Regions from separate parts of the Burkholderia sp. IDO3 genome, predicted to be linked through region 2. Evidence: predicted binding sites of a transcription regulator. Region 2 holds the regulator's gene; the other holds the start of a gene.
The links. Region 2 encodes FNR, which switches genes on or off when oxygen is low (the NO sensors DNR and NnrR bind a similar motif). Its sites were predicted from a motif close to TTGATNNNNATCAA; they were not measured.
Positions count from the first base shown of each region.

Region 1: the regulator FNR is predicted to act here: its motif matches at 1,769-1,782, upstream of DCN14_RS33575 (universal stress protein).

Region 1 is NZ_CP028964.1:430,816-434,893, reverse strand. It holds gene DCN14_RS38880 (hypothetical protein) at 43-564, shown strand; gene DCN14_RS38875 (tetratricopeptide repeat protein) at 519-965, shown strand; gene DCN14_RS33580 (DUF2964 family protein) at 1,000-1,191, opposite strand; gene DCN14_RS33575 (universal stress protein) at 1,207-1,686, opposite strand; gene DCN14_RS33570 (right-handed parallel beta-helix repeat-containing protein) at 1,884-3,689, opposite strand; gene DCN14_RS33565 (2-dehydro-3-deoxygalactonokinase) at 3,686-4,078, opposite strand, start outside.
Region 2 is NZ_CP028962.1:86,694-90,771, reverse strand. It holds gene DCN14_RS00420 (DUF3005 domain-containing protein) at 1-352, shown strand, start outside; gene DCN14_RS00415 (universal stress protein) at 996-1,463, shown strand; gene fnr (fumarate/nitrate reduction transcriptional regulator Fnr) at 1,594-2,340, shown strand; gene DCN14_RS00405 (LysR family transcriptional regulator ArgP) at 2,387-3,280, opposite strand; gene DCN14_RS00400 (LysE/ArgO family amino acid transporter) at 3,386-4,006, shown strand.

The DNA of each region.
Region 1 (4,078 bases), on a different replicon from region 2:
CCGGCGGCGTCGCTCGGCAAAGGCGCTTACGTTCATCGGTTCGTGCTGCGCGACCCCGTCACGCACCAGCCGCTGCCGAATGCGCGATACCGGCTGTTCCTGCCGGGCCAGGTCATCGCGGGCCTGCCCGTCAAGCCGGGCCAGCGCGACAGCGTGATCTTCGGCACGACCGATGCCGCCGGGCGCACCGTCCGGATCCGTCTGCCGACATCGCATCCGCAAAAGCAATGGGTGTTCAACCCGATCATCGGCGAAGGCGACCTGGGCGAATCGTTCCGGCTGGTCGGCCCGTCCGGCGACACGCCGCTCGGCAGCTTCCCGTACGTGCTGGATGTCGAGCATGAATATCCGGCGTGCGGCTACTCGGATGCGAACGGCTACACGTACTACGCGCAATCGCGCACGCCGCGCAACGTCAATCTCCATACCGGGATGCTGGGCGGATCGGCAGCGCACTGCGGCAACAGATCGTCGCCAAGCTGCTGTCGCTGGCGATCGCGCAACGCGACGCCGGCCGCGTGGCTGCCGTGCTCGACCTCGGCGAGATTCCCGACAACCGCCTGAACGACATCGGCTATCGGCTCGTCGACGCGGGCGTCGAAGTCGATCGCGGGCTGGCGATGATCGACGCGCATCTCGCGCAATCGCCGAACGATGCGTATGCGCTCGACAGCAAGGGCTGGGCGCTGTATCGCCTCGGCCGCAACGACGAAGCGCTCGCGTGGTTCGACCGCTCGATCGCGATCTTCGCGAAGGACGACGGCGACGGCGATGCGCGGGCGACCGGCCTGACGCACAAGGGGGAAGTGCTGTGGAAGCTGGGGCGGCAGGATGAAGCGCGCGATGCGTTCGCGCAGGCGCGCAAGATCGAGCCGAAGAATGCGGAGCAGGCGGAAACGTTGAAACGGCTGAATGTGCCGGCCGGCCCCGAGCGGGCGGCGGCGTCCGATGCGCGCGGCACGTAACTGCGCACGTATCGCACGCATCGCGCGTATCGCGTCACCCCTCGCCTTTCGGCCCCGGGTTGAGCATCACGACAAAGCCGGCCACGCCGACGATCAGCGCGATCGCGCCGCCGCGCAGCGCGACCGGATTATCGAACAGCAGCCCGCTCACCACGGCCATCATCCCCGTGAGCGACACGAACACGGCGATCGCCGCGACGACGATCCGGTACTGGCGACGTATCATCGCGTACCCGCCGCATCAGGCCGCAGCGGCGGCGGCCGGAACGTCGGCATCGTCGCCGCGAATCAGCAGCACCGGGCAGTTCGAGCCGCGCAGGAAACGCTCGGCGACGCTGCCGAGCAGCACGCGCCGGAGCCCGCGCCGCCCGTGCGTGCCGACCACCGCGAGATCGATCCCGTGCTCCTTCACGTAGCGCTGCAGGCGCTCCGCGACGTCCTCGCCGATGCTTTCGGTCTCGACGAGCTCGGCTTCGCCCTTCGCGCCGGCCAGCGCGATGATCTGTTCGGCTTCGCGCAGCACCTTGATGCCGTCCTCGCGAATTTCCTCGACGAGCGCATGCGGGTCGAAACGGCCGGCATACGTGAACAGCACCGACTTGTCGACCACGTACACGACGCTGACGTGCGTGTCGCCCGCCAGCGCCACCTTCACTGCCTCGGCCAGGGCCTGCTTCGACGAAGCGCTGCCGTCGACGGCCACCATGATCTTCTCGTACATGCGAACCTCGCTGGGGTGAGTTGCCGCGCGCGGGAGCGCGCGCGACCCTGTCACCATCATCGGCGGGTGGCGGGTTTGGACCTTGACGACGATCAAACCGGGCGGCCGTCCGGCCTGCGACCCGCTGACACGGACAGCGGGTCGCGCGCGGCAGCGGCGTCGGCCGTCGCCGCGCATCGGCACACCCGCCCGTACCGTCAGTGCACGCGCGGCGCGCGATACCGGTTCCGGTCGAACCCGCTCGCCGCGAACCAGGCACCGGCTACCGCGTCGACGTTCTGCCCGGCGAAAGGCTGGACCGTATCGGGCTCGGCGCCATGGCGATAGTTCGGCCCGGCGAACTCGGGATCCGCCGCATAACCGAAGTACGCGTTGCCGCTCCACACGATGTTCGCGTAGCTGCCTTGTGGATTCTTCGTCCGGAAGATCGCGCCGCTGTCCGATGCGTTGTAGAAGCGGTTGCCTGTCACCTGGAACGCGTTCGCGTAGCTGAGATTCTCGACGATCGGCGTCACGAGGCCCGGCGTGCGCGTGATCACGACGTTGTCGCGCACGACGGAGTCGGCCGACCCGGCGGCGGAGATGATGCGCCGCTTGTCGTTCAGACTCAGGTTGTTGTCGACGATCGCACCGGTTTCCTGCGCGACGTGACCCAGTCCGTCGGACCCGCATCCGCAGAACAGCATCAGCCCGCCATCGTTGTCGTGGCTGAAGTTCGCGGTCACCCGCGTATTGCGCGTGCCGAGATCCGCGTCGAACGCCATCCCGTCGCCGGCCTCGATGTTGTTCTGGAGCCGCACGCCGTTGACTTCGTTGTAGCGGAACAGCGCATCGTCGGTGTTGATCGCCCACGCACCGGCACTGTTGCCCGGCGCGCGCATCCAGATGTCGTACAGGTGGTTCGCCTCGACGACCGGCGCGGTTGCGGTGCGCACGATGATGCCGTCGCCGCCGACGTTGTGGATCAGGTTGTTGCGCAACACGACGCGCGTCATCGGCAAATACTCCGACGCGGCCTGCGTGGCCGGGTTCGTGAGGTAGGCCGGGTTGCCCTTGTACGGCGGATAGTCGCCGCACGGCGCGCCGCCCACGCGGCACATCCATGCGGAGCGGGTCGACAGCGCGACCGCGTCGACGTTGTAGATCTCGCTGTTCTCGACCGAGATGTCGTCGAAGCCGGTCGGCTTCTCCTTCGTGCCGACCACCTCGTTGTCGCGCGTCACCTCGAACAGCATCCCGCCCGTCGTCTTGTACGAGCCGACCGTATTGCCGGCGACGTCCTGCAGATAGCCGCGAACGTGATGCACGTACACGTCGTCGACGTGATAGTGACTGCCCGTGCCGTAATCCTCGAGCCGCACATACAGCCCGAGGCGCCCGCCGGGCGTCGTCGCGTCGTTGGTCAGCTCGAGCGAGCGGATGTCCCAGTACTGCGTGTTGTACAGATAGATGGCCGCGCGGTTCACGGTCGGGTTGTCCGACTTGCACAGCGAGTAATAGCCGCTGAATCCGCTCGCCGTCTTGTGCTGCTCGGTGATCGACTGGCCGGGGTCGGTCGCGGCATCGGTGCAGCCGGCCGCAATCACGGGCCGCGGCGCTTTCGGATCGCCGTACGCGTCGACGACGATCGGCGCACCGGCCGCGCCCGTGCTGCCGGCCGCCGGTGAAAAACTGCCGTAGCAGGTCGTGCCGCGCTTGAAGCGCACATGCGTGCCGGGTGTGAGCACGATCCGGTTCAGCGTGGCTAGATCGTCGACCGGATGGGCCGGCGTGCCGAGCGTCGCGGGCGAGGCTTTCACGTTGCCGTTCCCATTCCCGTTTCCGTTACTGCCCGACGAGCAATCGACGTACAGCGTGCCCGGCGTCGCGCCGGCCTGCTGCCCCGCAGCGGGCGCGGCAGCCAGTTGCTGCCCCGTGACTGCCGCGCCGTCCGGCGATTCTCCGCCGCCGCATGCGGCAAGTGCGCCGACGAGCGGCGCGACGACCATCTTCCAGTGTTTCAACGTGAGTCTCCCGAAATGTTGCATGCGTTATCCGGCACCGGATCGACTGCCTGTCGATCGTCGTGCCGCCCACCCAGTGCGGCAGCCGGTTCGTCGAGACGAACCGCCGCCCCCTCGCTTGCCGCCGCCAGCAGCCCCGCCCGCTCGGCCAGCACCCACAGGCCGGCCGCCGCCGCGCCATCGATCGTGTCGACGGGCGGCCAGCCGAACAGCGTGGCCGCGTGCCGGTACCGCGCGCACAGCGCGGCGTCGCCGATCAGCATCGGCCGCGGCGCATCGGCACCGGGCGCGCCGGCCGGCCCGTCGCCTTCGGCGGCCAGCCCCGCGAGCTCGTGGCCGATCAGCACGCCCGACAGGTAATCGGCCTGCTCGTGCGGCGCGAGCTCGCC
Region 2 (4,078 bases):
CGACGACACGCACGACAGCACCGTCGACACCGACGGCAAGAATCGCGAAGCGTCGCGTCTTGCTGGCGGCGCGATCTCGCCCGATCAAATCACGCGCAGCAACGCATCGCTCGTCAACGCAATGCCCGAAGCCGGCGACGGCTTCGCGGGCTTCGACAGCCGCCCCGGCGGCAATCACCCGGCGTTCGCGCTGCGGGCCGGCTACACGGTGATCGAGAAAGGTTTCGATGCACCGCCGCACGCAGGCGACGAACTGTTCGGCCCGGTTCACCGGATGTACGGCAGCGCGTACTGGCCCGGGCACGGACGCCGGCCCGAACGCGTCATCGAGATCGCCGCGGTGCCGAGGTAGCGCGCGGCGTTTGAATCGATCGTTCGTTTGCCGGAGCGGCGCGCGGGCCGATGGTTCGCGCGGGCCCGGCTTGTGTTCGGCGCGCACGCGGACGATCTTCCGTATCGGTGTCGATACCGGCGCCGGTTCGCGGCGACGCGCGGGTGCGCCGCGCGCTTTCGATCGATGTGAATGCATCGATGTTGATCGAAATCAGGTTATTCGCAGTTCGGTTGCGATCCAATGGAGGCACGCGCGCGATTCGGCTTCGCCAAAGCGGACGTTGTCGTGCATCGGCGGACGGTGCCGCACCCCGGACCATCGCGCGACGCCTGTGCGGCCGCTGCCGTCACGATGCGGTATCCGCACGGTGTTCGTCCGCCGTCATCTCGCCGCAGACTGCCGCAACGCGCCGCCCGGACGGCCGGCCGGCGCGACGTCGCACGCCGCCGCACCCGTCACGCAGCGCAACATGCGGCGCGCGCATGGCTCGCGATCGGCATGCGCCGCTGCAACGACACAAGCGCCGCGATCGCGCGTGCCGATCGAGACGACCGGCATGTCGATGCAAAGTCCCTGCCGTTGGTTTACTCTGCCTCGCAGCAACGCACGGTCTGCCCGGCCGTTCGGCCGACTTCCGTTCAACCCGCCACTCGGAGACACTATGTACAAGCGCATTCTGGTTGCCATCGACGGCAGCGACACGTCCCGCCACGCATTCGATGCCGCACTCGCACTCGCGAAGGAACACGGCGCGGAACTGCAGCCGTTCTACGTCGTCGAGAACGCCGCGATCTACTACAACGTGCCGGGCTACGATCCGTCCGTGCTGCGCGACCAGCTCGTCGCGCAAGGCAACGCGCTCGCGGCGGATTTCACGAAGCTGATGCAGGCGGCGGGCGTGAAGGGCGAGACGCTGATGAGCGAAGCGTCGTCGCTCAACGACGTCTCGACGCTGATCCTCGATGGCGCGAAGGCATTCGGCGCCGATCTGCTGGTGCTCGGCACGCACGGCCGGCGCGGGTTCCGCCGCCTCGTGCTCGGCAGCATCGCGGAACAGTGCGTGCGCCACGCGACGTTGCCCGTGCTGCTGATCCCGGCCGCCTCGCACACGGATGAGCAGGAGGGCTGAACATGTTCGCGCGCGCACCGTGCTCACGCAACGGCCGGCATGCGCGCGCGGTCGCGACGTTTTGTCACCCGACCGCACCAATTTGCGGTGGGACAATGATTCTGTCGATTCAACGCCGGAGTAAACGATCATGCTGACGCCCGTCGCCACACGCCCCGCCGCCCCTTCCCATGCAGGCAACTGGGCTCCCCGCCAGGCCCCTCATTGCTCGTCGTGCGCAATGCGTCATCTGTGCATGCCGCAGGGCCTCGCCCCCGAAGCGCTCAGCCGCCTCGAATCGGTCATCTGCGCGGCTCGCCCGGTCAAGCGCGGCGAAGCGTTGTTCCGCGAAGGCGATGCGTTCGACAACCTGTATGCCGTACGTTCGGGTTCGCTGAAAACCGTCGCCACGCGCCATGATGGCCGCGAACAGGTCACCGGCCTGCACCTCGCGGGCGAAGCGCTCGGCCTCGACGGCATCTGCGACGACACGCACCCGCGCACCGCGGTCGCGCTGGAAGACAGCTCGGTCTGCGTGATTCCGTACAGCGCGCTCAAGTCGCTGTGCTCGGAAGCCGGCACGATGCAACTACGCATGCACAAGCTGATGAGCGAGCAGATCGTGCGCGAAACGTCGCAGACGATGCTGCTCGGTTCGCTGAATGCGGAAGAGCGCGTCGCCGCGTTCCTGCTCGACGTGTCGCAGCGCTACCTGAAGCGCGGCTACTCGCCGTCGGAATTCAACCTGCGGATGACACGCGAAGACATCGGCAGCTACCTCGGCATGACGCTCGAAACGGTCAGCCGCACGCTGTCGAAATTCCAGAAGCGCGGCCTGATCGAAATGCAGGGCCGCCTCGTGCAGATCGTCGACTTCGACGGCCTGCATCACGTCTGACCCGGCCCGGCGCGTGCGATACGCGCCGCATGCCTTCCCCGTCCGATCAGTCGAGAAACAGCGCGGCGCGCGCCTTCAGCGCCGCGCTGAAATCGTCGAGCCAGCCGATCGACAGGCGCCAGCTCTGCCAGTAAAGCTCGATGTCGACCGTCCGCCCGCGCGACATGTCGACCAGTTCGCCCGCTGCCAGCTGGCGATCGACCATCCGGTCCGGACACATTCCCCATCCCAGCCCCGTTTCGCATGCGCGTAGATACCCGGCGACGTGCGGTATCCAGTGTTGCGGCGGATCGAGCTCCGCACGCGTCACGCGCCGGATGAAACGCGCCTGCAGCCCGTCCTTCGGATTGAACATCACGCACGGCGCGCGGCGCAGCGCATCGCGCGTGATGCCCGCGCCGAAATAACGGTCGTGAAACGCCGGCGAGCACACCGCGCGATAGCGGATGCGCCCGAGCCGCGTCGACCTGCACCCCTGGATCGGCTCGGCCTGCGCGGTCACCGCGCCCTGCACGCTGCCGTCGCGGATGCGCGCGGCCGTGTAGTCCTGATCGTCGATCACGAGGTCGAGCAACGTCTCGCGCTCCGTGCAGAACGGCCCGACCGCGTCGATGAACCACGTCGCGACGCTGTCGTCGTTCACGGCCACGCGCAGCGTCGGCCATGCGCTCGCGATCTGGCCCGGCAATGCGGGCATCCGGCCGCCCAGTTCGGCCTCGAGCAACTGCACGCGCTCCGTATGCCGGCACAGCAGCGCGCCCGAGGTCGTCGCGACGCACGGCTGCCCGCGCTTGACCAGCACGCTGCCGACACGCTCCTCCAGCAGTTTCACCCGCTGCGACACCGCCGACGGCGTGACGTTCAGCTCCCTGGCCGCCCGTTCGAACGAGCCGTGCCGGATCACCGCCGCGAGGGCGTCGAGCAACGCGTAGTCCAGCATTAGATTTCCTTAATCGACATTAGGTAAATTAGCTTCTCTTATTCCGGGGCTGACCGCAGACTAGCGCCAACCGATTCCCCCGTCTACTGCTGTCAATTCCCCATCATGAACTGGATCGCTTTTTCTCACGGCGTGGCCCTGTGCGCGTCGCTCATCGTCACCATCGGCGCGCAGAACGCGTTCGTGCTCCGGCAAGGCATCATGCGCTCGCATGTCGGCAAGATCGTGCTGCTGTGCGCGCTGTCGGACATGATCCTGATCGGCACGGGCGTCGGCGGCGCGTCGGTGCTCGTCGAACGCTATCCGACCTTCGTCCACGCGGTGCTGTACGTCGGTCTCGCGTATCTCGCGTGGTTCGGCATCAACGCGCTGCGCCGCGCGTTCAAGCCGGGGCACGAAACGCTCGACGTCCGCGGCGACGCCGTCGCGCCGCCGCCGCAAAGCGCGGCCGCGATCGTGCTGATGACGCTCGCGTTCACGTGGCTCAACCCGCACGTGTATCTCGACACCTTCCTGCTGATCGGCACGGCCGGCGCGCGCGAGCCGGAAGGCGCGCGCTTCGCGTTCGCCGTCGGCGCGATGTCGGTCAGCGTCGTGTGGTTCCTCGGGCTCGGATACGGTGCGCGACTGCTCGCGCCGTGGTTCCGCAAGGCCGTCGCGTGGCGCGTGCTGGACGGCGCGATCGGCGGGATGGTGCTGTTCCTGGCGGCGGTGCAGTTGCGATAGCACGTTCGCCGATCGAAGCCCGGGCAGCGGCTTGCCGCCCGCACGCAGCAACCCTCCCTCCGTTTCTCCCGC